4 regions of the Nocardioides sp. Z13_37 genome follow, and region 4 is predicted to be linked to each of the others. Evidence: predicted binding sites of a transcription regulator. Region 4 holds the regulator's gene; each other region holds the start of a gene.
What was found. The regulator LexA, encoded in region 4, represses DNA repair genes until DNA is damaged. The targets are predictions, from matches to a motif close to TCGAACANNTGTTCGA.

Region 1 (6,965 bases), on a different contig from region 4:
TACCGGTGGTCGGGCGGACGGATCGTCGACTTCTGGGACGAGGCCTTCACCGAGGAGGCGCTGCGCCACGCGGCCGCCCTCGACGACCAGTCGGCCTTCGTCGCGACGCTGGGCGGCAGTCGTACGCCCCGCATGCGCGACGTCCTCGCCACGATCCAGGCCGACCAGGACGCCATCATCCGGGCCGGGTCGCGCGGCGCGCTGGTCGTCGACGGCGGTCCCGGCACGGGCAAGACCGTGGTCGCGCTGCACCGCACCGCCTACCTCCTCCACGCCGACCCGCGGCTGGGTCACCGGCGCGGCGGCGTGCTCTTCGTCGGCCCGCACCAGCCCTACCTCGCCTACGTCGGCGACGTGCTGCCGAGCCTGGGCGAGGAGGGCGTGCAGACGTGCACGATCGCCGATCTCGTGCCCGACGCGGCCTCCGGCCCGGAGTGCGACCCACGCGTCGCCTCGCTCAAGGCCGACCTGTGCATGGTCGCGGCGATCGAGCCTGCCGTCGCGCTCTACGAGGAGCCGCCCACGGAGTCCTCCCTGGTCGAGACCCCGTGGGTGGACGTCCGGATCACCGCCGCCGAGTGGGCGGAGGCGTTCGCCTCCCCCGACCCCGGCACGCCCCACAACCTGGCCCGCGACGACGTGTGGGAGGCGGTCCTGACGATCCTGGTCGACAAGGTGGCCGACGAGCTGGAGGACCTCTCCCCCGACGACCTGCGCCGCGTCCTCGACCGCCATGCCGGGCTGCGCGACACGTTCGACCGGGCGTGGCCGATCATCGAGCACACCGACCTCGTCGGCGACCTGTGGACGGTGCCGGCCTACCTGCGCCACTGCGCGCCGTGGCTGGCTCCCGACGAGGTGCGCGCGCTGCGACGCGAGGACCCCGAGGCATGGACCGACGCCGACCTCCCGTTGCTCGACGCGGCCCGGCTCCGGCTCGGGGACCCCCACGCCTCGAGCCGTCGGCGTCGTACCGCCGTCGCCGAGGCACGCGAGCGGGCGCGGATGGACGGGGTGATCGACGACCTCCGCACGACCGCCCGCGAGTCCGGTGCCGACGACTACGGCGAGGGGCTGGTGTCGATGCTCGTGCACGACGACCTCCAGAGCGCGCTGGTCGACGACGCGGCCCTGCCCGACGCCGACGTGGACCGCCTGGCCGGTCCGTTCGCCCACATCGTGGTCGACGAGGTGCAGGAGCTCAGCGACGCCGAGTGGGCGATGCTGCTGCGGCGCTGCCCCTCGCGCAGCCTCACGATCGTCGGCGACCGTGCGCAGGCGCGCCACGGCTTCGGCGAGTCGTGGGTCGAGCGCCTGGCTCGGGTCGGTCTGCCCGAGGTCACCGTGGCGCCGCTGACGGTCAACTACCGCACCCCTGCCGAGGTGATGGCCGAGGCGGAGCCGGTCATCCGGGCCGCGCTCCCGGAGGCCAACGTGCCCACGTCGATCCGCGAGAGCGGGATCCCGGTCCTCCACGCGCCCGTCGAGGAGCGCGACGCGATCATCGGCGCGTGGCTCGCCGAACACGCCGAGGGCACCGCCGTCGTGGTCGGTGATCCGACGTACGCCGACTCGGCGCGCGTCCGCTCGCTGCCGCCGCAGCTGGTCAAGGGCCTCGAGTTCGACCTGGTGGTGCTGGTCGACCCGGACCGGCTCGGCGACGGTGTCGGGGGCGCGGTGGACCGCTACGTCGCGATGACGCGCGCCACGCAGCGCCTGGTGGTGCTCACGCCGTGATGTTCGGGGCACACGGCGCATCGAACACACTTGCGAATAATGCAGGTGGACGCTACTCTGGGGGAACGCTTCACGAGGTCCATGGCTCCAGGGCAGTGCCCGGGCTGTGGCTGGTGGGGGCGAGTTGCGAGGGTGACGTGATAGCCCGGTGATCCGGGCCTCCAGGAGCGACGACCGTTCAGCAGCCGCGCGTGTGCGCGGTGGACCGTCGTTGTCGCGAGAGGGGGCCGATCGTGTCGCACCCGATCATGGCTGCGGTGGGTGAGGTGAGGTCGTCGCTGAAAGCGGTCGCCGATGCCAGTCCGACGTTCATGACCACCGCCGACAAGGCCAGCGCGTTGAGCGAGCTGGCGCGGGCCGAGGGTCAGCTGGTCGAGCTGCGCCTGCGGATCCTCGCCGACGCCGGTGACCTTGCCGCCGAGACGGCGGCGAAGGACGCGGCCGGGTGGCTGGCGCAGCACACGCGCACCCGTTTCACCGACGCGCGCGCCGACCTTCGCCTGGCCCACGCGCTCGACCGGCGCCACCCGGTGCTGGCGGCGGCGATGCGGGACGGCGCGGTGAGTCTCGCGCAGGCACAGGTCATCCAGCGCGCCCTGACCGCCCTGCCGGAGGCGGTCGACGCCGAGACGGTGTCGCTGGCCGAGGCCCACCTGGTCCAGCGCTCCGCGGAGTTCGGGCCCAAGGCGCTCGGCCGGATCGGGCACCGGATCCTCGACGTCGTGGCTCCCGAGGTCGCCGAGCAGGCAGAGTCCGCCCGCCTCGCCGACCTGGAGGCCCACGCCGAGCAGCAGACCCGCCTGATGCTGCGGCGTCTCGGCGATGGCACGACCCGCATCTCCGGTCGCATCCCGGACGCCGCCGCCACCCGGCTCGCGACCTACCTCGAAGCGTTCGCCAACCCTCGCCTGGCCTCCGCAGCTGGCAACGGTCGTGGCGCTGGCTCGACGACGGATGGGGGGGTGCTCGCCCGTCTGCCCTATCCGCGCCGGCTGGGTCAGGCGTTCATCCAGCTCCTGGAGTCCCTCGACCCCACCCGCCTGCCGGTCCACGGCGGCGACGCCACCACACTGGTGGTCACCATCACCCTCGACGCGCTACGAGCCGACCTCGCGACCGCCGACCTCACCGGTGCGGGCCTCGTGCCCGGCGACGACCTCACCGGCGACCAGGTCACCGCCGCCCACGCCCGCAGGCTGGCGTGCACCGCGAAGATCCTGCCCGCCGTCCTCGCCGGCGACAGCCTCCCGATCGACCTCGGCCGAGCCCGCCGCCTCTTCACCCCCGCCCAGCGCAAGGCACTCCTGGTGCGCGACCGCACGTGCCGCGCTCAAGGGTGCGACACCCCGGGCACCTGGTGCGAGGCCCACCACCTCACCCCGTGGCAGCACGGCGGGCCCACCGACCTGGCCAACGCCATCCTGCTGTGCAGCCACCATCACCACCGAGCCCACCACACCGGCCACCGCACAGACCGACTCCCCAACGGCGACCTCCGCTTCCACCCGCGCAGATAGCCGAGCTCGCCACCGAGCACCGACTCGGACGCCGGGGAGCAGCCAGCCCATCGACACCCGCACCGGGCCCGTGGAGGAGCAGCATCACGCGCCGACGTAGGCGGCGAGGTGCGTGCCGGTGAGGGTGGGCTCCTTCGCTGCCACCAGCTCGGCCGGCGGTCCCTCGAAGACGATCGTGCCGCCGTCGTGGCCCGCGCCTGGGCCGAGGTCGATGATCCAGTCGGCGTGGGCCATCACGGCCTGGTGGTGCTCGATCACGATGACCGACTTGCCGGAGTCGACGAGGCGGTCGAGGAGGCCGAGCAGGTTGGCCACGTCGGCGAGGTGCAGGCCGGTGGTCGGCTCGTCGAGGATGTAGACGTCACCCTTCTCCCCCATCTGCGTGGCCAGCTTGAGCCGCTGGCGCTCACCGCCGGACAGCGTGGTGAGCGGCTGGCCCAGCGAGAGGTAGCCCAGCCCCACGTCGACCAGCCGCTCGAGGATCTTCACGGCCGCCGGGATCCGGGCCTCCCCCTCGCCGAAGTGGGCGAGGGCGTCGACCACCGACATCTCGTGCACCTCGGCGATGTCCTTGCCGCCGAGCGTGTACTCGAGGACCTCCGCCTTGAAGCGTCGGCCCTCGCACTCCTCGCACGGCGACTCGACCGTCGCCATCGGGCCGAGCTCGGTGAAGATCACGCCCGCGCCGTTGCAGGTCGGGCACGCCCCCTCGGAATTGGAGCTGAACAGGGCGGGCTTGACGCCGTTGGCCTTGGCGAAGGCCTTGCGGATCGGCTCCAGCAGGCCGGTGTAGGTCGCCGGGTTGCTGCGCCGCGAGCCCTTGATCGCGCCCTGGTCGATGACGATCACCTCGTCGCGGCCGGCGAGCGAGCCGTGGATGAGCGAGCTCTTGCCGGATCCGGCCACCCCGGTGACCACCGTCAGCACGCCGAGCGGGACGTCGACGTCGACGTCGCGCAGGTTGTGGGTCGAGGCGCCACGCACCTCCATCACGCCGCTCGCCTCGCGCAACGACTCCTTGAGCCGCGCCCGGTCGTCGAGGTGCCGGCCGGTGATCGTGTCGCTGGCGCGGAGGCCGTCCACGTCGCCCTCGAAGCAGATCGTGCCGCCCGCGGCGCCCGCGTCGGGACCGATGTCGACGACGTGGTCGGCGATCGCGATCGTCTCCGGCTTGTGCTCGACGACCAGCACGGTGTTGCCCTTGTCGCGCAGCTGCAGCAGCAGGTTGTTCATCCGCTCGATGTCGTGCGGGTGCAGCCCGATGGTGGGCTCGTCGAAGACGTATGTGACGTCGGTCAGCGACGACCCGAGGTGCCGGATCATCTTGGTGCGCTGGGCCTCGCCGCCCGACAGCGTGCCGGCGGGACGGTCGAGGGAGAGGTAGCCCAGCCCGATCTCGGAGAACGAGTCGAGCAGGTGCTGGAGGCCCTTGAGCAGCGGCGCCACCGACGGCTCGTCGAGCTCGCGCACCCACTCGGCGAGGTCGCTGATCTGCATCTGGCACACGTCGGCGATCGACTTGCCCCTGATCGTGGACTTCCGTGCCTCGGGGGTGAGCCGCGTGCCCTCGCACTCCGGGCAGGTCTGGAAGGTGACCGCCCGGTCGACGAAGCGGCGGATGTGCGGCTGCATCGCCTCGGGATCCTTGGAGAGCATCGACTTCTGGATCTGCGGGATCATGCCGGTGAAGGTGAGGTTGACGCCCTCGACCTTGATCTTGGTCGGCTCCGACCACAGCATCGTCTCGAGCTGCTTCTTGGTGAACGACTTGATGGGCTTGTCCATCGGCAGTCCCATGCCCTCGAATAGCCGGCCGTACCACCCGTCCATCGAGTAGCCGGGCACGGTGAGGGCGCCGTCGTTGAGCGACTTCTCAGCGTCGTAGAGCGCCGTCAGGTCGATGTCGTTGACCTTGCCCATGCCCTCGCAGCGCGGGCACATGCCGCCGAGGTAGACCTCCTGCTTGGCGATCCGCCGCTCGGTGCGTCCGCCCTTCTCGGTGGTCATCATCCCGCTGGCCTTGCGGGTGGGGACGTTGAAGGAGTACGCGGTCGGCGGGCCGACGTAGGGGTCGCCGAGGCGGCTGTAGAGGATCCGCAGCATCGCGTTGGCGTCGGTGGCGGTGCCGACGGTCGAGCGGGGGTTGGCGCCCATCCGCTCCTGGTCGACGATGATCGCGGTGGTGAGTCCCTCGAGGTGGTCGACGTCGGGCCGGGCGAGGCTCGGCATGAAGCCCTGCACGAACGCGCTGTAGGTCTCGTTGATCATCCGCTGCGACTCCGCCGCGATCGTGGCGAAGACGAGCGAGCTCTTGCCGGAGCCGGAGACCCCGGTGAACACGGTCAGCCGCCGCTTGGGCAGCTCGACGCTGACGTTCTTGAGGTTGTTCTCCCGGGCCCCCTCGACCCTGATCAGCGCGTGGTCGTCGGCCGGGTGCGTGGTCGTCATGCTCTGCGTGTCCCCTGTCTGCTCGCGGACCCGGCGGAACGGGTCTCGTGCCCCTGCAGTGCTGGGGCAATCCTGCCAGTACGACGGCCCGCGCGCCGCCGGTGTGACCGCACCAGCCTCCCGGGTGGGGTGCCGGGTCGGCGGGGCGTGTCACTGTCGGGAGATGAGCACTCACGACGACCCGACCGCCACCGTGGCCGAGATCATGGAGAAGACCGACATCGCGGTGCTGACCTACGTCTCGCTCGACGGCCGGCTGGTCTCCATGCCCATGGGCACCCAGGACTTCGAGGGCCCGGGCACCACCTGGTTCATCACCGAGCGCAGCAGCGACAAGGTGCGTGCCATCGAGGCCGACCCGCGGGTCAACGTCTCCTACTCCAGCAAGGCCGGCTGGGTCTCGCTGGCCGGCACCGCCCACGTCAGCGACGACCGCGCCAAGCTGCGCGAGCTGTGGGACGCCTCGGCCGGCGCCTTCATGTCGGGCGGTCCGGACGACCCCGAGAGCGTGCTGCTGCGCATCGACGGCGACACGGCCGAGTACTGGGAGTCGCCCGGCAAGGTCGCCCTCGTGGTCCAGGTGGCCAAGGGGCTCGTCACCGACGACCGGCCCGACCTGGGCGACAACGACACCGTCCAGCTCTGAGGCCGGCGCCATGCTCGTCGACGCGCACGGTCCCGCTGCCGCCGACGAGGCGTGGCGCCGCTTCACCACCCCCGCGACGTGGTCGTCGTGGGCGCCGTCGATCCGCGAGGTCGAGTCGTCCGACGACGTCCTGGCGCCCGGCACCACCGGCCGGGTGCACGGCCCGCCCGGGGTCGCCGTCGACTTCGAGGTCGTCGGTGTCGACCCCGCCCTGCGGTCGTGGACGTGGCGGGCCGGGCGCGGGGCCGTCGCCACGACGATGGACCACCACGTCCTGCCCGCGCCGGGCGGCGTCAGCCGTGCCGTGCTCCGGGTGCCGCGTCCCGCCGCCGCCGCCCTCCAGCCCTACCGGGTGCCGGCAGGTGCGGCGCTGCGCGGCCTCGTGCGGGAGCCCGGCGGCGAGGGCACGCCCGAGGCGGTCGAGACGTTCGACTTCGCCTTCGCGCCGTCGTACGTCGCGCCCGCGCGCGCCTTCGGCATCACCCCGGCCAGCACCACGGTGGAGGTCGGTCCGCAGTGGCTCTACGTCCGCTTCGGTCCGTGGCGCCTGGTCACCCCGCGCGCCAACCTGGCCGGCGGGCAGCTCACCGGCGGCTTCTCGTGGCTCAAGACCGCCG
Region 2 (6,965 bases), on a different contig from region 4:
GGGTCGGAGGATCTCCCCGGCTGGCCCGGTGTTGTACGCGGGCGCGACGGTGCGCCGGATCTGGTGGCTGGGCCGCGTCATGGACCACGCCGGTGCGCAGCAGATGCACGTGGCGTTCGACGCCGGCGCCGACTGGGTGGCGCGCATCCTCCTCGCCGCCGCCCGCCCGAGCCCCTCGCCCGACCCCGTCGGTGCCGGCGCGGGCGTCGTGTCGCGCGAGTCCGTGCGGGCGCTCCTGGCCGACATGACCCCGTCGCGGTTCCTGCGCCTGTTCGCCGACGACGGCCGGTGGGACGAGCGCCGAGCTGCCGTCGCCGACGTGCTCGACCACGAGCTCGGCGAACTGTGGTCGCTCGCGGACCTCGAGATGTGTGAGCAGCTCTACGCCGCCGAGCACGAGGACCTGTTCGTCGAGGTCGGCATGCCGGGGGAGACGGGCCACGGCGCCGGCTGACGGCCCGTCGGGCGGGGAACGAGCGCCCTCCGCGTCGCTGCTACGCCGCAGACAGGATCGCGTCGCGGAACGTGGACGCGTCCTGGAACCGGTCGTCCGGCTCCTTGGCCAGGGCCCTCACCAGCACCGCGTCGAGCGGGGCGAGGGCGGTGCTGACGGCGGCGGGCGTCTCGTGGACGTGCTGGTAGGCCACGGAGACGGCGTCGTCCCCGACGAACGGCGGCCGGCCGGTCAGCAGCTCGTGGAGCACGCAGCCAGCGGCGTAGAGGTCGCTGCGGGCATCCACCGCGTGACCTCGCACCTGCTCGGGGGAGGTGTACGACGGGGTCCCGAGGAACGTCCGCCCGTGGGTCTGGGTCGCGGCCGGGTCGGTCCCGGCGCTCGAGATGCCGAAGTCCACCAGCTTGACAGCGTCCCCGGGCGTGATCATCACGTTCGCCGGCTTGACGTCGCGATGGACGACGCCCGCCCGGTGGCTGGCGTCGAGCGCGGTGAGGATCCCGGCCTGGTAGTGGATCGCCTCGTCGCGCCCGAGGTCGCGGGTCGCCAGGAGGTCGCGCAGGGAGCGCCCCGCCACGTACTCCAGGACGATGAACGGGACGCCGCCGGCAGCCTCGCCCGCGACCCCTTCGTCGGCGTCGTCGCCGGTGGCGTAGACCGACACGATGGCGGGGTGGTCCAGGCGAGCCACCGTCAGCGCCTCGCGCCGGAACCGGGACCGGGCCCCGGGGTCTCGCGCGAGGTCCTCGCGCAGCACCTTGATCGCGACGGGGCGCCCCGAGCGGAGGTCGTGGCCGCGGTGGACCTCGGCCGTGGCCCCCCGCCCGATGACGTCACCCACCGCGTAGCGGCCGTTGACGACCCGCCCCGCGATCATCGGCGCGGCTCCCACCGGAACAATCGCTCGGCGAGAGCCACGGCGACGGCGACCCAGGCGAGCGTGGGTGCGAGCAGGGGCAGCGAGTCGCGGAGGGGCACCCCACCGTTCCAGGCGTCGACGACCAGCTCGGTGGCCGCGCCCCCGGGGAGGAGCCGCTTGAGGTAGGCGAGCTCCTCGGTGCCGGTGATGCCCACCCAGCTCGCCACCGCGATCACGGCGAGGCTGACCGGCAGGGTGGTGACCTGGGCGTGCTCGGGCGAGTTCGTGAGCCCGGCGGTGGCCAGGGCGAGGGCGAGCATCATCGCCGTCGTCGCGAGCACCGCCACGACCAGCAGCGGCACCTGCGCGGGGCTGCTGACCACCGCGCCGAGCACGACCAGGATCGCGACGACCTGGACGAGCGAGATGACGGTGATGGGCAGGACCAGCCCGACGAGGATGCTCCGGTCGCTCGCGGCGGTGGAGCGCAGTCGCTTGAGGAAGAGGTTCTGCCGGCGGGAGGCCAGGGTGGTCACCGCGGTCGTGTAGAGGCCGAACGCGAGCACGGTGAACATCACGATCGCCGCGACGTAGCCAAGGCTGCCGAGGTCGGAGAAGGTCTCGTGCTGGCGGACGAAGTAGCCGCCGATGGCGACCGGGATGACGAGCCCGGTGACCAGGACGAGCCGGTTCCGGAAGATCTGGAGGAGCTCACTGCGAGCGATCTCGAGCATGGGGTGATTCCCTTCGGGTGTGGGGGCGTACGTCGGACGGGAGGCCGACCGATGGATTGATGGGGGTGCACGCGTGTGCGTGCCGGCGGGCTCAGGCGGCGTCGAGCGAGCGGAAGACGTCGTCGAGCCGCGTCGGCCCGGCGGCCAGCCCCAGCAGCTCCACCCCGGACTCGTCCGCCCACCCCAGCAGCCGGTGGAGGTCCTCCTGGAGGCGGAAGGTCTCGACGTGGAAGGCGCCGTTGAGCGCGCCGACGAGGGGCGGCTCGGGCGCGCCGTGGGGGAGCGCGAAGGTGATGACGGCGGGCAGGGACTGGGTGAGCTCGGCCACGGTGCCCTCGCGTCGCAGGGTGCCCTCGTGCATGAGCCCGATGCGGTCCGCGCGCTCCTGCGCCTCCTCCAGGTAGTGGGTGGTGAGCACGATCGTGGCGCCGTCCTCGCGCAGTCGCTCCACGGCGTCCCAGAGCGCGTCGCGGGACTGGATGTCCAGGCCCGTCGTGGGCTCGTCCAGGATGACCAGGTCGGGCCCGCCGTAGACCGTCGTGGCGAAGTCGAGGCGGCGCTTCTCGCCCCCCGACAGCTGCGCCACTCGGGTGTCGGCCCGGCGGGTGAGACCGGAGACGTCGAGCAACCGGTCGACGTCGTCCTGCCGCCCGCTCAACGAGCCGACCAGGCCCACCGACTCCCGCACCGTCAGGTCGGGGGAGAAGCCGCTCTCCTGCAGCATGATGCCCATCCGTGGCCGCACCGCGCGCCGGTCCGTCGGGCTCTGCCCGAAGATCCGGACGGCGCCGGAGGCGGCCGGCCGGTGACCCTCCACGACCTCGAGGGTGGAGGTCTTGCCGGCCCCGTTCGTGCCCAGGAGGGCGTAGAGCTCACCACGCCTGACCTGGAACGACAGGTCGTGGACGGCGGTGAAGGTGCCGTAGGTGACGGTGAGACGATCGACGTCGATGGCGGGAGAGCTGGCGGGTGAGCTGGTCATGGCGGTCCTTCGGGTCGAGGTGTGGAATGCCTTCAGGCTCGCGCCGATGACGCCACCGTCGCGTCGGTGAAAACCGCCGATGTGCTCGCCGGATCGTCGGCCCCTAAGGACGGGAGGCGTTGCGGGTCCGGTTCGCGTCGGTGAGAGTTACCGACTCCTGTCCAACGACCGACGGTGGACTGACACGTGGTGAACCGTCTGGCCGGCGCGAGGAGCGCGAGACGGTCGAGCGGCTGCTCACCGGAGCGCACTCGGGTCGCGCCGGAGCCCGCTCGACGTGCGCGTGGACCGCGCGGTCCTCGTGGGCAGCGGAATGATTGACGAATCCTTGATCGAACAACTGTTCGAATAGAGCCCCGGGGGGCGGTAGGATCGAGCTACGCTCGCACGACGCCGACGAGGGAGGGAGACCACCAGTGGCTCACCCGATCCTCGCTGCCGCGGGCGTCATCGACGAGACGCTCAAGAGCGTCGCGGACACCAACCCGACGTTCATGTCGACGTCCGACAAGGCCGCCGCGTTGGGCGAGCTGGTCCGGCTCGAGGCCCGGCTGGCGGAGCTGAGGTTGCGGGTGCTGGCCGGCGCCGGTGACGTGGCCGCGGGCACGGGCGCCCGCGACGCGGCCGGCTGGCTCGCGTGTGCGACCCTGTCGCGTCCCGAGGACGCCCGCGCCGACCTGCGCCTCGCGTCGGCGGTCGACGGGCGCTGGCCGGTGGTGGGTGCCGCGCTGCGGGAGGGCTCGGCCAACCTCGCCCAGGCCCGCGTCATCGTGCGGGCGCTGGACAACCTGCCCGACACCGTCCCCGGCGACGTCCTCGCCGCTGCCGAGGGCGCCCTGGTCGGCCACGCCGCGACCCTGGACCCGCAGCGGCTCGCGAAGGTCGGCCGACACATCCTCGCCACCGTCGCCCCCGAGGTCGTCGAGGACGCCGAGGCCCGGCGGCTGGCCGAGCTCGAGGCCGAGGCGCACCGCAAGACCCGCACCACCGTGCGCCGGCTCGGTGACGGCACCACCCGGATCACCTCGCTCGTCCCCGACGCCGTCGCGCACCGGTTCGTCACCTACCTCTCGGCCTACACCAACCCCCGCCGCGACGACGGCACGACCGCCCCTGCCGCGGGAGACGCAGTCGGACGGCTCCCGCACCCGCGCAAGCTCGGCGAGGCGTTCTGCCGGTTCCTCGAGGCGGTCGACCCGCGCCGCCTCCCGGTCCACGGCGGCGACGCCACCACGCTCGTCGTCACCATCGGTCTCGACTCACTGCGTGCCGACCTCGCGACCGCCGGGCTCATCGCCCCGACCGTGCCGGGCGATACCGACGGCCCCGCGGGTGCCGGGGACATGATCACCGCCGCCGAGGCCCGCCGCCTCGCCTGCAGCGCAAGGATCCTGCCCGCCGTCCTCGGCGGCCCGTCGGAGGTCCTCGACCTCGGCCGCACCCGCCGCCTGTTCAGCCCCGCCCAGCAGCGCGCCCTTCTCATCCGGGACCGCACCTGCCGCGGCGAGGGCTGCGACATCCCCGGCACCTGGGCCGAGGCCCACCACTGGAACCCCTGGCTCTCCGGCGGCCGCACCGACCTCAACGACGGCGTCCTGCTCTGCAGCCACCATCACCACCGCGCCCACGATCCGGCGTACGTGGCGGCACGCCTCCCCAACGGCGACGTCCGCTTCACGAGGCGGACGTGAGGGTCGTCGCCGTTCACTGAGGATGTATCGCACGCGCACGCTCTTATCGCCGCGTGCCGGCACGGTCCGCGCCTTGAGGGGATCGATTGGCGTGCGTCCGTAGGCGACCCGTTCCCCTTGATGGACAGCGGACAGGTCCTGTGGGACGCGATCCCCGGCAGGGTTCCTCTATCGGTGCGCAGGATGGCGGGCAACGGCCGTTGCTGATCGGTACCTCCGAGCAGACCGCACGATGGCTATTCCACCGACAATGCCAGGGATCTGCAGGAACACGACTGCGTTGAGTGCGTCGCTCGGCAGCGGCAGCCGATCGAAGAACTGTGCGATCCCTGTGACGACGAGCATCACGTAGGAGACCTGCATTAGGAACAGATGCCAGAACAGCCAGCCGGACTTGCCGCGGCGCCACACTGGTTGAGCTATTCCAGTCGCGGCCACCAGGAGCACCAGGATCGAGACGGCATGGAAGATGCTAGGACCTTCCCGCAATTCGAAGATCCCAAATGACGAGAGAGCCATCACGGCGACGGCAGCGACGTACGTCCATCCCCATCGACGGTGTGATGCGGTGCCCTTTCTCAAGATCAGGACGACGGCCCCGCTGATTCCCGCGAACATGGCCGTAGCAACGTGCAGGAAGATCATCGGGGCCCATCCTGCCACCTCGATTCATCGTTCCAAGGTGGATGCCGTACCTGGATCCGCAATCGGGACCGTCGGAGGTGCGTCTTTCCGCCGCTTGCGCCCACGGGGGCGAAGACGTCGCAGAGGAGTGTGGCGGCGTGCGAATCTGACGGAAGCTGTCCACGTCCATAAGCGAGTAGAGGGTTCCTCGACTCTGCCGATCGGCAAGCTTGACTTGCGTTACGGGTCCGCAGCGGTTTCGGAGAAGCGATGCTGCAGCAGCACCACTAGCGTCGGTGGAACACCATGGAAGGGGATCACAATGAGCTATCAGGCTTACCTCGACGCGATCGAGAAGAAGACCAGTAAGACGCCTGAGGAACTGCTGGGGGAGGCCGCCGCGCGTGGGTTCACTCCACAGAGCAAGGCGGGTGATTTCGCGGTCTGGCTCAAGGACGACTACGACGTCGGCCGGGGCCATGCGATGGCGCTGTTCGGAGTGCTTAAGAATGGGTCGACGATCAGCGACAAGCACGTCGACAGCGGCACCGCCCACTCCGATGCCTCCACCGAGCTGCGGTTGGACGGCATCGACCGCCGCTGAATGGGCGTCGTCGCCCTCGTGGAGCTACCTCGATGGTGGGCGTTGACGTCACCCTCAATCGATGACATCCCGCCCTCGTCGGGCTGCGCCAATCCGCCGCCTGCCTGTGCAGGCGCTTGTCCCATGAGGGAGCGGCGTCGACCGTTCGGATCGTCATCGTTCTTGAGATATCGGGGCGATCTGGTGGCAGGCTCTGAGCGTAACGACGCACTGGGGGACAAGATGCGAAAGAAGTACGGCGTCCTAGTTGGCGCGATGTGCTTTGTACTGGTGGCCTGCGGCACGGCCCGGGACGAAAGCGCTGACAAGGAAGCCGGGGCCGACGCCTCGGCTGAGGCTCAAGCGAGTGCTTCTGCAGAAGCCGAGGCGAGCGCCTCCGCAGAGGCGGAGGCCGAGGAAGTGGCCGAACGGGAGGCTGCAAAGGCTGCGCAGAAGGAGTGCAAGGCCCAGTTAGGAAACCTGCTGAGTTCCCTGAAGGAGATCGACGGGCGCTTGGACGTCGGGCTGACATACGCCGATCTCGGCAGCAGGCTAGGCGATGTGGCCGTGGCCTATAACGACATCCCGTTCAAGAAGTTGTCGCCTACTTGCATTCAGCGAGTGGGTGTTCCCCTGGAGGGGGCATACAACGAGTACAACAAGTCGCACAACAAGTGGGACGCATGCATCGACGACTACCACTGCTCGGTGGAGGGTGCGAAGCTTCGGGAACTCCAGGGCCACTGGTCGAAAGCGTCGGTGCGGATCGATCGCGCCGACAGCGCGCTGACCCGCCTAGCGACCTTCAAGAGCTAGGTCTACAAGGCAGCTCGCGGAGGCGCGCGGTCGACGGGCCATGCGTCACACCACCGCGTGCAGGGGACACGGGGGACATGGCGCTGCTCGTGGTTGGGGGACCACTGTCGGGGCTGCGAGCTCTCGCCGCAACCACGACAGCCCGAGGCACGCCGTCCTCAATTTCGCGTACAAGCGGATCTTGTCAATGCGATCCTGACGTAGCCACGTCAAGCTTCGATC
Region 3 (6,965 bases), on a different contig from region 4:
GCACCCTGTTGCACCTACGGTAGGCGTCCCCCCGAAAATTCCACCCCGGCGCAGGGGACACGGCATCACACCAGGCTCGCCGGACGCACGGCGGCTGCCCCGAAGCGGCGCGTGGCACGGTCCACCGCGCGGTCGGCCTCGGCCCATCCGTGCTCGGGCTCGCCGAGCACGAGCTGTCTGTGCACCGTCGCGCGCGGGACCAGACCCTCGACGCGGACGCCCACCAGCCGCAGGCGCTCGCGCCGCAGTCGGAGCGCGTCGTAGAGCCGGGTCACCGCACGATGCACCTCGAGCGTCACGTCGGTCACCTCGGGCATCGTGCGCGAGCGCGTGATGGTGGTGAAGTCGGCGAAGCGGACCTTGAGGGTGATGGTGCGCCCGGCGACCCCGGCGGCACGCATCCGGCCGGCGACGCGGGCCGAGAGGCGCAGGAGCTCGCGGACGATGACGTCGCGGTCGGCGGTGTCGCGGGCGAAGGTCTCGTCCGCACCCATCGACCTCTCGGGCTCGTGGGGCCCGGACGTCGGGGCGAGCTCGCCGCGGTCGGTGCCCCACGCGAGCTGGTGCAGGTGGCGGCCGAGGTGGCGGCCCATCGTCTGCTGGAGGGCGGGGAGCGGGGTGTGCGCGACGTCGCCGACGGTGATCAGGCCGGCGCGGTGCAGCCGCGTGCGGGTCTTGTCCCCGACGCCGTAGAGCTCGCCGACGTCGAGGGGGTGCAGGAACGAGGTGACCTCGGCGGGCGGCACCACCACCACGCCGTCGGGCTTGGCGCGCCGGCTCGCGACCTTGGCCACCGACACCGTCGCCGCGACCCCGACCGAGCAGGTGATGCCCTGCTCGTCGTGGATCGTGGCCCTGAGCCGCTCGGCGATCTCCCTGGGCCCGCCGAGGCGCCGGGTCGCGCCGCGCACGTCGAGGAAGGCCTCGTCGAGCGACATCGCCTCGACCACGGGGGTGACGTCGCGGAAGGTCTCCATCACCGAGGCAGAGACGCCGGCGAAGGTCGCGTAGTCGGGCGGGAGCACCACGACGTGCGGACAGAGCCGGCGCACCCGCGCCATCGGCAGCGCCGAACGGATGCCGTAGCCGCGCGCGACGTAGTTGGCGGCGAGCACGACGCCGCGCCCGCTCCCGCCCACGACCACCGGCTGGTCGACCAGGTCGGGACGCTCCCGCAGCGCCACGGAGGCGAAGAACGCGTCCATGTCGACGTGGAGGATCGGGGTCTCGGTCACCGCCGCCCCCCACGGGGACGACGCTCAGCGTCGGGCGACGACGTGGAGCTGGGCAGCGAGCGGGAGGTACTCGGGGCGGGTGGCCACGGCCTTCTCGAGGTCGAGCAGGGCCGCGGTCGCGCCCGGCTCGAGGTCGAGGAGGCTGCCGGGGACGAGGTCGGCGAAGACCCGGACGGCGTGGACGCTCTCGGCATGCAGGCCGGCGGCGGTGAGCAGCTCGACGACCTCGTCGTGGGTGAACCGGTGCCCACCGCGCCCGGCCTGCCCGGTCGACGAGCCGGCGTCGTCGTCGAGCAGCTCGCGGGCGGCCTGGAAGTGCCCGGCCATGGCGCGCGCCACGACGGCGGCGTGACGCTGCGCCACGAGGAGGCTGAGGTGTCCGCCGGGGCGCAGCACCGCGGCGATCGAGGCCACCGACGCGGCGGCGTCGTCGACCATCTCCAGCACGCCGTGGCACAGGACGAGGTCGGCGTCGTCGACGAGGCGCGGCAGGTCGGACAGGTCGCCCTGCTGCCCGGCGACCCGGTCGGCGACGCCGCGCTCGCGGGCGCGCCGGTCGAGCGAGGCGAGCGCGTCGGGGCTGGGGTCGATGACCCGCACGGTGTGGCCGAGCTCGGCCAGGGGCACCGCGAAGCCGCCGGTGCCGCCGCCGACGTCGACGATGCGGGCAGGACCCTCCACGTCGTCGCGGTCCTGGAGGAGCCGGCGCACGGCGTCCCAGGCCACGCCGCTGCGGACGGACTGGCGGCGCTCACTGGCGGTCGGGCTGGCGGACGGCTGGGCCATGGGCGCCACCCTAGTGGCTCGGCGACCGCGGCCCGCGCGCGCACGCAGGGGCGGTCGGCCCGGCCGGGCGGGAGGACGCAGCGGTCCGGGGCCACCTCTCCCCCGCCCTCAGGCCACGCTCGCGTGCGGGACCAGGCCGAGCGCCTGCTCGACCACGGCCAGGAAGCGGTCGGCGTCGCGCACCAGGTCGTCGGCCTCCCGCTCGCTCACGGCACGCGTCGACCCCGCCTCGGCGGCGGCCCTCTTGCCTGCGCCCGCGGCGAAGAAGGTCGCCCACTCCGAGAGCTCGGGAGCGACCTCGGTCAGGAGCACCCACGCGTTCTTCTGCCGACGCCCGCGCGGAGCGGGTCGGGCCCGGGCCGCGAGCAGCGCAGCCGCCGCACAGAGGGCCGCGACGTGGGCACAGGCGTAGCGCGTGGGCACGTCGCGGGCCGTGATCGCGTCGCGCAGGGACGTGGCGGAGCGCTCGAGGTAGGAGTGGGCGGTGGCCGGCAGCAGGTGGGGGCCCGGGTGCGCCACCGCGCCGCGGTGGGTGCTCGCGGAGGCGCTCATGCCCGCCCCTCGATCCGGCCGTCCGGCCGGCTGCCGGGATCGTCCGTCGCACCGCTCCGCACCTCGACAGGGTCGTCGTACTGACTCATCGTGCCTCCTCCGCACCTCGGTCGACCCCGGGGCCGACCCGGGTGGAGGTGGGGGTCGAGGTCACCCCCACCCGGGTCGCATCGAACAGATGTTCGAACACCGCCACGGTACTACCTCCCACCGACAGCCCGTCAAGACCGGTCAGGGCAGGTCAGGGCGGCGGTCAGGGGCCGGAGGCGGAGCGAGCCGCGCTCGTCACTCCCCGCGCAGGAAGGCGGTGGTGTCGCGGTGCCACAGGAAGAACAAGAGCACCAGGCCCTCGATGATCACCAGCGCCGAGAGCACCACGAAGAGGGTCGGGAGGTGGGCGTCGAGGCACACCACCCCGACCAGGACGCCGATGCCGGCGGTGGCGGTGAGCACCGGCCGGGTCCAGGCATGGCCGCTGACGAAGAAGGAGCCGAGGACCAGGACGAGGGCGCCGAACCCGACGAACGCCACGACCGACAGGGCGACGAAGCCGGGCACGATCGGGCTCTCGCGCAGCAGCTCGATGCCGCCCTGGTCCAGCAGCCCCTGCGCCGACGGGTTGCCCTCGGCCCAGCCGAGGATCACGTCGTCGCGCATCAGCCGGATCAGCAGCGTGATCACGCCGGCCGTGGCCACGATCAGCACGAGCACGCGCAGGCTGTTGACGACGGATCCCGGCAGGTCGCGCGCCATTGGATCTCCCTGGGGCTGGTCGTCGTCCGGTCGCTAGGCTCCCGCCATGGCGACGGAGCACGCATCGATCACCTCGTTCCGAGATGACCTCCACCGGCGCGGCGGCACCGGTGACGTGGTCATCCTGCCCGACAGCGCCCACACCGCGGCACTCGCCGCGGCGGCGCTCGGCTGCGAGGTCGGCGCGATCGCCAACAGCCTGCTCTTCGACGCCGACGGCGAGCCGGTCCTCATCCTCACCTCGGGCGCCCACCGGGTCGACACCGCCGCGGTGGCGGAGCGCATCGGCGTCGTGCGCCTGCGACGCGCCGATCCCGACTTCGTCCGGCGCCACACCGGCCAGGTCATCGGCGGCGTCTCCCCCATCGACCACCCGGCCCCGATCCGCACCTGGATCGACCCGTGGCTGCGACGCCACGACGTGGTGTGGGCGGCGGCGGGTCACCCGGCCGCGGTGTTCTCCACCTCCTACGACGAGCTCGTGGCGATGACCGACGCCGTCGAGGTCGAGGTCGACTGAGGTGCCGGCCTGATGGACGCCCTCGCCCTGACGTTCTCGAGCGGGTGGGCGAGCGGCATCAACGCCTACCTCGTCGTCCTGGTGCTGGGCGTCGCCGACCGCCTCGGCTCCTTCGCCGACATCCCCGACGCGCTGGGCCGGTGGGACGTGCTGGCCGCGGCGGGCTTCATGTACGCCGTGGAGTTCGTCGCCGACAAGATCCCCTACCTCGACTCGACGTGGGACGCGATCTCCACCGCTGTGCGTCCCACGGCGGGGGCGGTCATCGGCGTGCTGCTCGCCGGGAACGCCTCCTCCCTCGAGCAGGCCGTGCTCGGTGTGGTCGGCGGGGGCACGGCCCTGCTCAGCCACCTCGCCAAGGCGGGCGGGCGGCTGGCGCTCAACTCCTCCCCTGAGCCGGTCACCAACGTGCTGGCCAGCATCACCGAGGACGTGGGGGTGCTGGCCGTGGTGTGGTTCTCCCTCCAGCACCCGCAGGCGGCCGCCGCGATCGCCGGTGTCCTGCTCCTCGTCGGCCTGGTGGTGCTGCTGCTCGTCGGGCGGCTGGTCCGCCGCGGCTGGCGCCGGTGGCGCGGGAGGGAGCCCGTCCACCGGGTCGCCTAGGGTTCCCCCGTGGCACGTGTGGTGGTGGTCGGCGGTGGCTTCGGCGGCATGGCCGCCGCGGCGCGGCTGGCCAAGCTCGGCCACGAGGTCACCCTCCTCGAGCGGTCGGAGCGGCTGGGTGGCGCGCTCTCGACGGTCGAGCACGACGGCTTCGCCTGGGACGCGGGCCCGACCAGCACCCTGCTGCCCGCGGTCGTGCGCGACCTGTTCCGCAAGTCCGGTCGTCCCCTCGAGCGAGAGGTCGACCTCCAGCCGCTCGACGTGGTGCGCGAGCACCGCTTCGCGGACGGGTCGTCGCTGCTCCTGCCCGGCGGGTCGCGCGCGGCCCAGCTCGGGGCGTTCGACGAGCTCGGCGCGGGCCTGGGACAGCAGTGGGTCGACCACGTCGCGTCCTACGGCGAGCCGTGGGAGCTGCTGCGCAAGGAGTGGTACGAACGCCCCTTCGACGCCGACGTCGCCCCGACCGAGCTGCTCCGGCTCCTCCAGCGGCGCGAGTCGCTGCACCGGAGGCTGCGGCGCGCGCTCGGCGACGAGCGGCTGCGGCTGGTCGCCGCCCACCGGGTCGTCATGGCCGGCCACGACCCGCGCGACGCGCCGGTGATCGCCGGCGTCGACGTCTACCTCGAGCAGCGCTTCGGGGCCTGGACCGTGCCGGGCGGGCTCGCCGCCCTGGGCAGGGCGATGGCCGACCGACTGGCCCTGCGCCGGGTCACCGTGCTGACCGGCACGCCCGCGGCCGACCTCGTGGTGCGCGGGGACCGCGTGGTCGCGGTGCGGACCGGCGACGGCAGCGAGCTCGACGCCGACAGGGTCGTCGTCGCCGTCGACCCGCGTCGCCTGCCGGCGCTCGCGACCCATGTGCGCCGCACGACACCGGCGTCCCCGCCGACGGTGAGCCACGTGGCGCTCGAGGGCGACATCCCGGACCTCGCCCACGAGGTGGTGCTGCACGGCGACCCGCTGCTCGTGGTGCGCACGGGCGGCCGGGCGCCCGACGGCGCCGCCGCGTGGACGGTGCTGGCGCGCGGCCGCGTCGATGAGGACGTGCTCACCACGCTGGCGCGGCGCGGCCTCGACGTGCGGCGCCAGGTCGTCGCCCGGATCGACCGCACGGCCCGCGACCTCGTCGAGGCGTGGGGCGGGTCGCCGCACGGCGTGCGGTGGCAGGGCCCGCGCACCGCTCGTACCCGCCTGGGACCCCGCACGCCGATCGAGGGCGTGCTCACCGCCGGCGCGCACGCCACCACCGGGTCGGGCCTGCCGTTCGCCGGCCTCAGCGCCGCCCTGGTGGCCGAGATGGTGGGGCGGGCCGAGGTCAGACGGTGATCTGCAGGTTGGCGAAGATCTCCCGCGTCGCCTTGGACCGGTTGAGCGTGTAGAAGTGCAGGCCCGGCGCCCCCGCCTGGAGCAGCGTCTCGCACAGCTCGGTCGCGATCTCGATGCCCTCGGCGCGCAGCCGCGCCGGGTCGTCGGCGTACGGCGTGAGCCGGTCGGTGACCTCGGCGGGGAGCTGGCGGCGCGACAGCTCCGCCATCCGCTCCATCGAGCGGAGATTGAGGATCGGCATGATGCCCGGGATGATCGGCAGGTCGGCCCCGACGGCCCGGGCGCGCTCGACGAGCGCGACGTAGTCGGAGGCACGCAGCACCATCTCGGTCACCGCGAACTCGGCGCCCGCGTCCTGCTTGGCCTTCAGCACGCGCGCGTCGTGGTCGAGGTCCGCCGCGTCGACGTGGCCCTCGGGGAACGCCGCCACACCGATGCGCATGTCGGCACGCTCGCGGATCAGGGCGACCAGCTCGTTGGCGTAGGTGAGCCCGCCGCCGGTCGGGGTCCACGGGGCGCCGGGACCGCCCGGCGGGTCGCCGCGCAGGGCCATGACGTGGCGCACGCCCGCGGCGCTGAGGTCGTCGAGGATCGCGCGGAGCTCGTCGGTGGTGTGGCCGACGCACGTGAGGTGCGCGACCGGCAACAGGCCCGTCTCGCGGGCGATGCGTGCGGTGATCGCGACGGTGCGGTCGCGAGTGGTGCCGCCCGCGCCGTAGGTCACCGACACGAACGTCGGGCCGTAGGGCTCGAGGTCGGTGATCGCCTGCCAGAGCTGCTCCTCACCCGCCTCGTCCTTGGGCGGGAAGAACTCGAAGGAGAACGACCGCTCGCCGCGCGCGAGGAGCTCGCGCATGCTCAGGCCGGGTGCGGACGTCATGGGAAACAGCCTACGGAGCACGGCCGTGGCCCCGGGTGTCGTCCCACTGATTAGGCTGCAGCGCGTGACCACCTGGGACCCCGCCGACTTCCGCGACCAGGTCCAGGAGGTGCTCGACGAGTTCCTCGCCGCCCGCGAGGCCGAGCTGGCTCCGCTCGGACCCGACGCAGGCCGGCTGGTCGCCGAGGCCCGGACGGCGGTGCGCGGCGGCAAGCGGTTCCGAGCGGCGTTCTGCCACTGGGGGCACCGCGCGATCCACCCGTCGGTGGTCGACGAGGCCGCCCTCGCCCGCGCCTGCGCCTCCCTCGAG
Region 4 (6,965 bases):
CCTCGTTCTTGCAGTTGGGACAATGCATGGCGGTCCTCCTCTCGAGCGGTGGGCGCGCGTCATACACCCACATAACGGGGTGTCGACTGTGGATGTTCCTGTGGACAACTAGCCTCAGGCTGTGTGCTTCGCCCTCTGGCCTGTGCACCAGATGTGGATAACTACAGCGGTGTAACTACTAGATGTAGTGGTAACCGTACGCCCCGACCACAACGATGGCAAGCGAACGCGGATCCTCGCCGGATGTATTTCGTCGGCTCGACAAAACCGCAGGTCAGTGCGCGGCACTGCCCCTCGCGGAGCCGGTCGCGGCGGCGTGTCGGGTCGTCCCAAACTGGGCGAACTCCTGCCCCATGAGGCCCCGTCCGCCACAATGACTGCGTGTCGACGGCTGGGAAGCGAGCAGGTGCGCGGAGAGGCGCTCGGTCGCCGCGGACCCTCAACCGGGCCGCCCTCGCGCTCGGCGCCGCGATCACCCTGTGCGTGGTGGCGTGGGGCTACCTCGTCTACGCCGCCATCGACTTCGGTACGGCGGCGCGCGGGGCGTCGGGCGGCTCGGCCTGGCTGTTCATGGCGCTGGCCTGCCTGGGTGCGATCGCCTGCCTCTTCGCTGGGTTGATGCTGGTCGCCCGGCTGATGCGCGCCCTGGGGATCACCCAGACGCCACCCCCGGACGACGCTCCCCCGCGCCCCGTCGGCGGGAAGCGCGCCGCGCGCTGATCGTCGGAGCGCGGACCTACCCCTGCCAGGCCTCGGCCGTGTCGGCGGAACGCCCGCCGCTCGCTGATCGTGGAGCACGGACCTGCCCCTCCCAGGCCTCGGCCGCGCAGGCGGAAAGCCCGCCGCTCGCTGATCGTGGAAGATCCGAGTCACCTAGTGGCTCGGAACTTCCACGATCCGGGCTCGGCGACCACGCGTGAGGTCATCGCAGCACGAGCTGCGGGAGGGCCTCGACGATCTCGAGGCCCTGGCTGGCGCCTGCGACGGTGAGCGTCTCGTCGATCGCCGTCCAGCCGCCGTCCCCGATCCGGTGCTCCCCCGCGTAGGTCGTGTCCACCCGTACGGCGACCTCGCCGGTGCTCGCGTACTCGTGCGTGATCTCGAGGTCGGGGTGCGGGCTTCCCGGGCTGGCGGTGGTCGTGCTGGTGCCGTCGCCGAAGTAGTAGGTGTAGGACACCGGCACCGCCCGGATCACCACTGGTTGGCCGGCGATGGTCACGGACTGGTCGATCCCGGTGTGGTCGGGCGTGTAGAAGTTTGTCTGGAAGTTGACCAGGGTGCGGCCGCCGCGCGGCTGCACGACGAGCTGGGACGCCGGCCACTGGATCCGTTTGAACTCGCGAAGGATGAGCTTCGCCAGGTCGATCTCCTGGACCGCCTCCTCCGGGACGCACACATCGCCCACGTCGGTGCCGTCCATGTAGACGTCGTGCACGAACCCGGCCGCTCCGCCCTCGTTGCACTCCACGTGCTCGGAGCAGATGCCGCCATTGCCGCACTGGATCGAGACGACCCAGGTGTGACCATCACCGGAACCAGCCGTGTCGGTGTATTCGGCATAGCTCCATGCACATGACGAGTTCGCGCCAAGGATTCCGACCTGCATAGAGCAGCCGTCAGCATGGGCTGGCGCTTGGGAGCAAACGACGACCGATCCTGCGATGACAACCACCGCCCACAGAACCCTGCTCATCGGCGCCCGTACGCCGCGACGTACCAGTCGCCGGGCTCTCCATTAAGCGTGACCAGATACTTACCAACACCGGCAGGAAGCCGCTGGTCGACTGAACCGGATTCGGACCGAATGATGGTCTCAGGGGTGTTGAGATTCAGATGAAATGTCGGCGGGCGAGACGCGATCCGCCTTAGCAGCCCAATCTTCGTTCCGGAGAACTCAATCGAGCCGCCGGACCCATAGATCGACTCCACTTGCTTGGCAACACCGGCGCAGGCTTGGCAGTTGCGGGACAAGCGCTTGAACTCCTCCGCATCACCCGTGACCTGCATCCTGTCTCCCACCTCGACCCACCGCCGGATGAAGTCCTCCGGACTCTCGGCCTCCGCCGTCTCGGTCTCGGTCGGCGTGGGGGTGGGCGAGGAGCTCGTGGTCTCGGGGATCTTCGGCTCGGGCTCGGGGCCGTCGGAGCACCCGGCGAGGAGGAGCGGGACCGCGAGGGTGAGCGCGAGTGCGCGGCGTGGGTGCATGAAGTGCCTTCCCGAGAACTTCGTCAGCACGCTGAAACTACCCATTCGACAGCCCGCGCAACCACCCCCGCGACGAAAGCTGTGGACGACGACCCGAGAGGCGTGCGGAAATGCGCCGAGGGGCGGGCCCGTGGGCCCGCCCCTCGCCTTCCCCTGGTCCACCAGCCGGGGTCGAAGCGGCTGATGGAGGCCTCTGCGTCAGTCGGAGACGACTGGGACGCGGAGCTTCTGGCCGGCCGCGAGGCCGGCGGACTCGAGGGCGTTGAGCCGCTCGATCTCGGTCATCACCGAGCGGACGTCGCCGTCGGTGGCGATGTCGCTGGCGATCCCCCACAGGGTGTCGCCGGGCGCGACCTGGACGATCTCGGTCGGGGCCGGCTGGCCGGCCTCGTCGGTGCCGACCGCGCCGCCGGCGAGCATGAACGCCACGGCGAGGGCGAGGAACAGCGCAGTCAGGAAGACCACGAGCCGACCTCGGCGGGTCAGCCGCACGGTGGAGCGGGTGCGGGCAGCAGCCGGGGCGAAAGCGGGGGAAAGGCTGAGGGTGCTCATGGTGGCCTCCTGGGGAAGAATCAGCCGGTCGTCTCTGTCGAGCGAATGTCTAGTCGGACCCACCGACAGTGGCCTGGGCCACCGGGTGTCGATCAGACGTTCGATCGAACATGTGTACGACGGTAGAGCACGTGTTCGAACGGCGCAAGCACCTCGTCGAACAAATGTTCGGCGCGTCCCGAAGGAGCGTCAGCGACGCTTCATGGCCCGTCGCCCCTGCGCGGCGAAGAGCCCGGCCGCGTGCTGCATCAGGCCGGGAGCGAGCGCCGAGCCACGCACGACTCCCCCGCGCCACCCCGGCACCGCGCGCACCACACGAGCGGACCCCAGCAGGTCGACGGCTGCCGCGGCGACGGCCGCGACGGACAGGATCGGGCCGCCCGAGTAGGTCAGCTGGGAGCCCAGGCCGTCAGGGTCCTGGGCGGCGAGCATCGCGGTGTCGACCCCGTCCGGGCACAGCGCGTGCACGCGCACACCGCGGGGCGCCTCGGCGTTCACCGACATCGACAGCGAGACGACCGCGGCCTTGGTGGCGGCGTACATGCTGTAGCCCGGCACCGGCCCGAGGCCGGCGAGGGAGGCGACGTTGACCACGTCCCCACCCGCCCCGCCGAAGGCGGCGAGCGCCGCGCGGGTGCCCCATGTCGTGCCGAGCAGGTTGACCTCGACCAGCCGGCGCACCTGCTCCTCCGTCAGCGAGGCGAGCGCACCGTCGTCACCGACGCCGGCGTTGTTGAACCACGCCGCCAGGACACCGTGCCGCGCCGCCTCCTCGGCCACGAGCCGGTGCGAGGCGGGATCGCGTACGTCCTGGGCCAGGCCGGCCACGGCACCGATCTCGGCCGCCGTGGCGGCGGCCGCCCAGCCGTCGATGTCACCGATCACGACGCGGTGCCCGCGGGCGACCATCAGCTCCGCGATGCCCCGCCCGATCCCACGCGCACCACCCGTCACGACGCACGAGGTGGACGCGGTGGCCGGCGAGGTGGTGGACATGGTCGGACCCTAGCGACACGCGGCTTCGAACAGGTGTTTGATCCTGACGTGCGGAGAGGACTACGGTGGGCCCACCAGCTCCTCCCTGAAGCGGCGGACGGAGGGGGCAACCGTAGTGGAGGACGCATGGCCAAGCAGGACGACAAGAACGTCATCGAGATGCCCGACGGCCCCCCGGACGCCACCGGCCTGACCCCGCGCCAGCAGCGGGTGCTCGCCACGATCAAGGACTCCATCGAGGCCAAGGGCTACCCGCCCTCGATGCGCGAGATCGGCCAGGCCGTGGGCCTCACGTCGTCGTCCAGCGTCGCCCACCAGCTCCGCGTGCTCGAGGGCAAGGGCTTCCTCAAGCGCGACCCCAACCGTCCCCGTGCCCTCGAGGTGTTCCTCCCCGAGGTGATGGCCGCACGCCGCTCGATGTCGAGCGCCGAGGAGACGTCGGTCGACGAGACCGGCATCGGCGACGCGATGCCGGCGGCGGTCAACATCCCGGTCGTCGGCCGCATCGCCGCGGGTGGCCCGATCCTGGCCGAGGAGCAGGTCACCGACGTGTTCCCGCTGCCCAAGCAGCTGGTCGGCGACGGCACCCTGTTCCTGCTCGAGGTCTCGGGCGACTCGATGGTCGACGCGGCGATCTGCAACGGCGACTACGTCGTGATCCGCCAGGAGCAGACGGCCACCAACGGCCAGATCGTCGCCGCGCTGATCGAGGGCGAGGCGACCGTCAAGACCTTCCAGCGCAAGGACGGCCACGTGTGGCTGCTCCCCCACAACGACGCCTACGACCCCATCCCCGGTGACAACGCCACCATCCTCGGCGTCGTCACCGCGGTGCTGCGCAGCCTCTGACCCCTCACGCAGGGCCGGACGCGGCGGCGGCCACCAGCGCTGCGGTGAGCTCCTCGACGCCGGGCTGCGGGCGCCGCACCCGGCTCAGCGCGTAGACCGTGCGGGTCGGCGGCGCGACCAGACGTCGTACGACGACGCCCGCCGGCAGGCCCGGCACCAGCATGCCCGGCACCAGGGCGACCGCGAGCCCGGCCGCGACCAGCGCCACCTTGCCGAGGAGGTCGCCCGCGACCAGCTCGACCCTGGGCTCGAACCCGCACCGGCCCGCGGCCTGCTGGAGCAGGCTGCCCGAGCCGCGGTGGTCCTCGGCCCAGACCTCGTCGGCGAACGACGTGAGCCGCACGCGGCGGCGACCCGCGGCCAGGGCGTGCCGCGCGGGCACCACCACGCACATCTCGTCCTCGAGCAGTCTCGTGTGCCGCACCTCGGGGTCGCTGGGCAGCCCCGGCGGGTAGTCGGTGACGACCGCGACGTCGACGTCGCCGGTGCGCACCCGCTCGTGCAGCCCGGCGGATCCGCCCGAGCGCAGCGTCACCCGTGGCCCGTCGGCCGGCAGCGACCGCAGCGTGCGGGGCACGAGGTCGACGGAGGCGGACGGCACGGCGCCGAGGGTGAGCAGGACCGCGTCGCCGGCCCGGGCACGACGTACGGCGCCTCTCGCCCGGGCGACCTCACCCACCACCAAGCGGGCGTGCGGCAGCAGTGCCTGCCCCGCGGCCGTCGGGCGGACGCCGCGCGGCAGGCGCTCGAGCAGGACCTCGCCGAGGTCCTGCTCCAGGCTCGCCACCTGCCGCGAGATCGCCGACTGGGTGTAGCCGAGCTCCCCGGCCGCGGCCGTGAAGGAGCCCGCGTCGCAGACCGTCACGAACGTCCGCCATGCCGTCAGTGCCATGGGTGAAGTATGCGCCGATCGCATGACTGGATGCCCGATCTGCGCTTGTGGCACACCACCGCGGGCCCCAAAGTCGGTGCCATGAGCGATGACGTGGTGGTGCTGGGGCTGGGTCGGATGGGCCGGGCGATGGTGGAGAGGTTCGCGTCCGGCGGTGCGAGCGTCGCGTCGTGGAGCCGGAGCGGCGGCGGGACGGCGGGCACGGCCGTGGAGGCGGTGGCACGACCGGGGCCGGTCGTGCTCGCCCTCTTCGACGGTGCGGCCTGTCGCGCGGTGCTCGAGCAGGTCGCCGAGCACCTGTCCGGACGGCTCGTCGTCGTCACGAGCACCGTCGGGGTGGACGACGCCGACGAGCTGGCGTCGGTCGTGGTCTCGGCCGGCGGCCGTTACGTCCACGCACCCGTCCTCGGCTCCGTGCCGGCGGTCCGCGCGGGCACCCTGCGCGTGCTCGCGGGCGGTCGGGCCGCCGACGTCGAGGACGCGGTCGCCACGCTGGCGCCGGTGGCCGGCGACGTACGCCGCTTCGACACCCCGCGCGAGGCCGCGGCCGCCAAGCTGGTCGCCAACTCGTCGCTCGCCGGCGCCCTGCTTGCCGTGCGCGACTGTCTGGCCGGAGCCGTGGAGCTGGGACTACCGCTCGGCGCGGCTCTCGACGTGCTGGCTCTCGGACGGCTCGCCGACACCGTGGGGTCGGTCCGCGGCCGCCTCGAGCAGCCCGACGGGGAGGCCCACTTCGCCGTCGACGCGCTCGCGAAGGACCTCGGGCTCCTCGCTGCTGCCGGAGGACCGCCGGGCCCGCTCGACCGGCTGCGCACCCTCGTGGCGACCGGCCAGGTGACCGGGGACGACGACGTCTCCGCGGTGGCGCTGTCCGGTCCCGTCCGGAGCGCGACGCCGTGACGGGCATCGACGACGTGCTGGCGCCCCTGCACGCCTATGCCCGCGGGCACGCCACCGGTGACCCGTCGTGGTTCCGCGTCGCGTTCCTGCCCACCGCGCACGTCGAGGGGCTGCGCGACGGCACGTTCACGTCATGGCCGTTGGAGGACTACTGCGCGTTGTTCGACGGCGCACCGGCGCCCGACGAGGCAGACCGCAGCAGGACTCTCGACCACGTGTCCGTCTCCGGAATCGTCGCCACCGCGACCATGACGCTGCGCCACGGAGAGGCCGTCTTCACCGACATGTTCGTCCTGGTGCGGGTCGACGGCGCCTGGCGGATCGCCAACAAGGTCTACCACCGGCACGAGCCCTGACGCGACGCCGGGCGGCTCTCAGGGTCCGCAGGACACGATGGCGGCATGAGCAACGTCGAGAAGTCCTATGACTACGTCATCGTCGGCGCGGGGGTCGCCGCGGCGAGTGCCGTGAAGGGCATCCGCTCGCGTGACCAGGGCGGCCGCGTCGCCGTCATCGGGTCCGAGCCGGACAAGCCCGTCTACCGGCCCGTGCTCTCCAAGGATCTCTGGCT

Region 1: AC4H2S_RS10120 (HNH endonuclease signature motif containing protein) is a predicted target of LexA. The motif match lies at 1,758-1,773, and genes of this name have one in related genera.
Region 2: AC4H2S_RS17050 (HNH endonuclease signature motif containing protein) is a predicted target of LexA. The motif match lies at 3,362-3,377, and genes of this name have one in related genera.
Region 3: AC4H2S_RS09085 (SAV_6107 family HEPN domain-containing protein) is a predicted target of LexA. The motif match lies at 2,744-2,759, and genes of this name have one in related genera.

Annotation. Positions count from the first base shown of each region.
Region 1 covers NZ_JBZGDV010000003.1:99,650-106,614, forward strand. The annotation lists gene helR (RNA polymerase recycling motor ATPase HelR) at 1-1,737, shown strand, start outside; gene AC4H2S_RS10120 (HNH endonuclease signature motif containing protein) at 2,049-3,254, shown strand; gene AC4H2S_RS10125 (ATP-binding cassette domain-containing protein) at 3,339-5,702, opposite strand; gene AC4H2S_RS10130 (pyridoxamine 5'-phosphate oxidase family protein) at 5,866-6,348, shown strand; gene AC4H2S_RS10135 (SRPBCC family protein) at 6,359-6,965, shown strand, end outside.
Region 2 covers NZ_JBZGDV010000007.1:227,681-234,645, reverse strand. The annotation lists gene AC4H2S_RS17070 (S8 family serine peptidase) at 1-454, shown strand, start outside; gene AC4H2S_RS17065 (protein kinase domain-containing protein) at 495-1,331, opposite strand; gene AC4H2S_RS17060 (ABC transporter permease) at 1,328-2,047, opposite strand; gene AC4H2S_RS17055 (ABC transporter ATP-binding protein) at 2,139-3,029, opposite strand; gene AC4H2S_RS17050 (HNH endonuclease signature motif containing protein) at 3,446-4,720, shown strand; gene AC4H2S_RS17045 (DUF2306 domain-containing protein) at 4,889-5,365, opposite strand; gene AC4H2S_RS17040 (DUF4287 domain-containing protein) at 5,667-5,948, shown strand; gene AC4H2S_RS17035 (hypothetical protein) at 6,072-6,743, shown strand.
Region 3 covers NZ_JBZGDV010000002.1:847,203-854,167, reverse strand. The annotation lists gene dinB (DNA polymerase IV) at 66-1,235, opposite strand; gene AC4H2S_RS09090 (class I SAM-dependent methyltransferase) at 1,260-2,021, opposite strand; gene AC4H2S_RS09085 (SAV_6107 family HEPN domain-containing protein) at 2,130-2,573, opposite strand; gene AC4H2S_RS09080 (hypothetical protein) at 2,859-3,326, opposite strand; gene AC4H2S_RS09075 (YbaK/EbsC family protein) at 3,373-3,846, shown strand; gene AC4H2S_RS09070 (DUF4126 domain-containing protein) at 3,859-4,449, shown strand; gene AC4H2S_RS09065 (phytoene desaturase family protein) at 4,459-5,775, shown strand; gene metF (methylenetetrahydrofolate reductase [NAD(P)H]) at 5,765-6,655, opposite strand; gene AC4H2S_RS09055 (polyprenyl synthetase family protein) at 6,720-6,965, shown strand, end outside.
Region 4 covers NZ_JBZGDV010000009.1:49,185-56,149, reverse strand. The annotation lists gene nrdR (transcriptional regulator NrdR) at 1-28, opposite strand, end outside; gene AC4H2S_RS18745 (hypothetical protein) at 382-720, shown strand; gene AC4H2S_RS18740 (PKD domain-containing protein) at 923-1,468, opposite strand; gene AC4H2S_RS18735 (hypothetical protein) at 1,690-2,235, opposite strand; gene AC4H2S_RS18730 (LysM peptidoglycan-binding domain-containing protein) at 2,404-2,757, opposite strand; gene AC4H2S_RS18725 (SDR family oxidoreductase) at 2,947-3,753, opposite strand; gene lexA (transcriptional repressor LexA) at 3,880-4,602, shown strand; gene AC4H2S_RS18715 (LysR family transcriptional regulator) at 4,607-5,494, opposite strand; gene AC4H2S_RS18710 (NAD(P)-dependent oxidoreductase) at 5,576-6,394, shown strand; gene AC4H2S_RS18705 (nuclear transport factor 2 family protein) at 6,391-6,750, shown strand; gene AC4H2S_RS18700 (NAD(P)/FAD-dependent oxidoreductase) at 6,796-6,965, shown strand, end outside.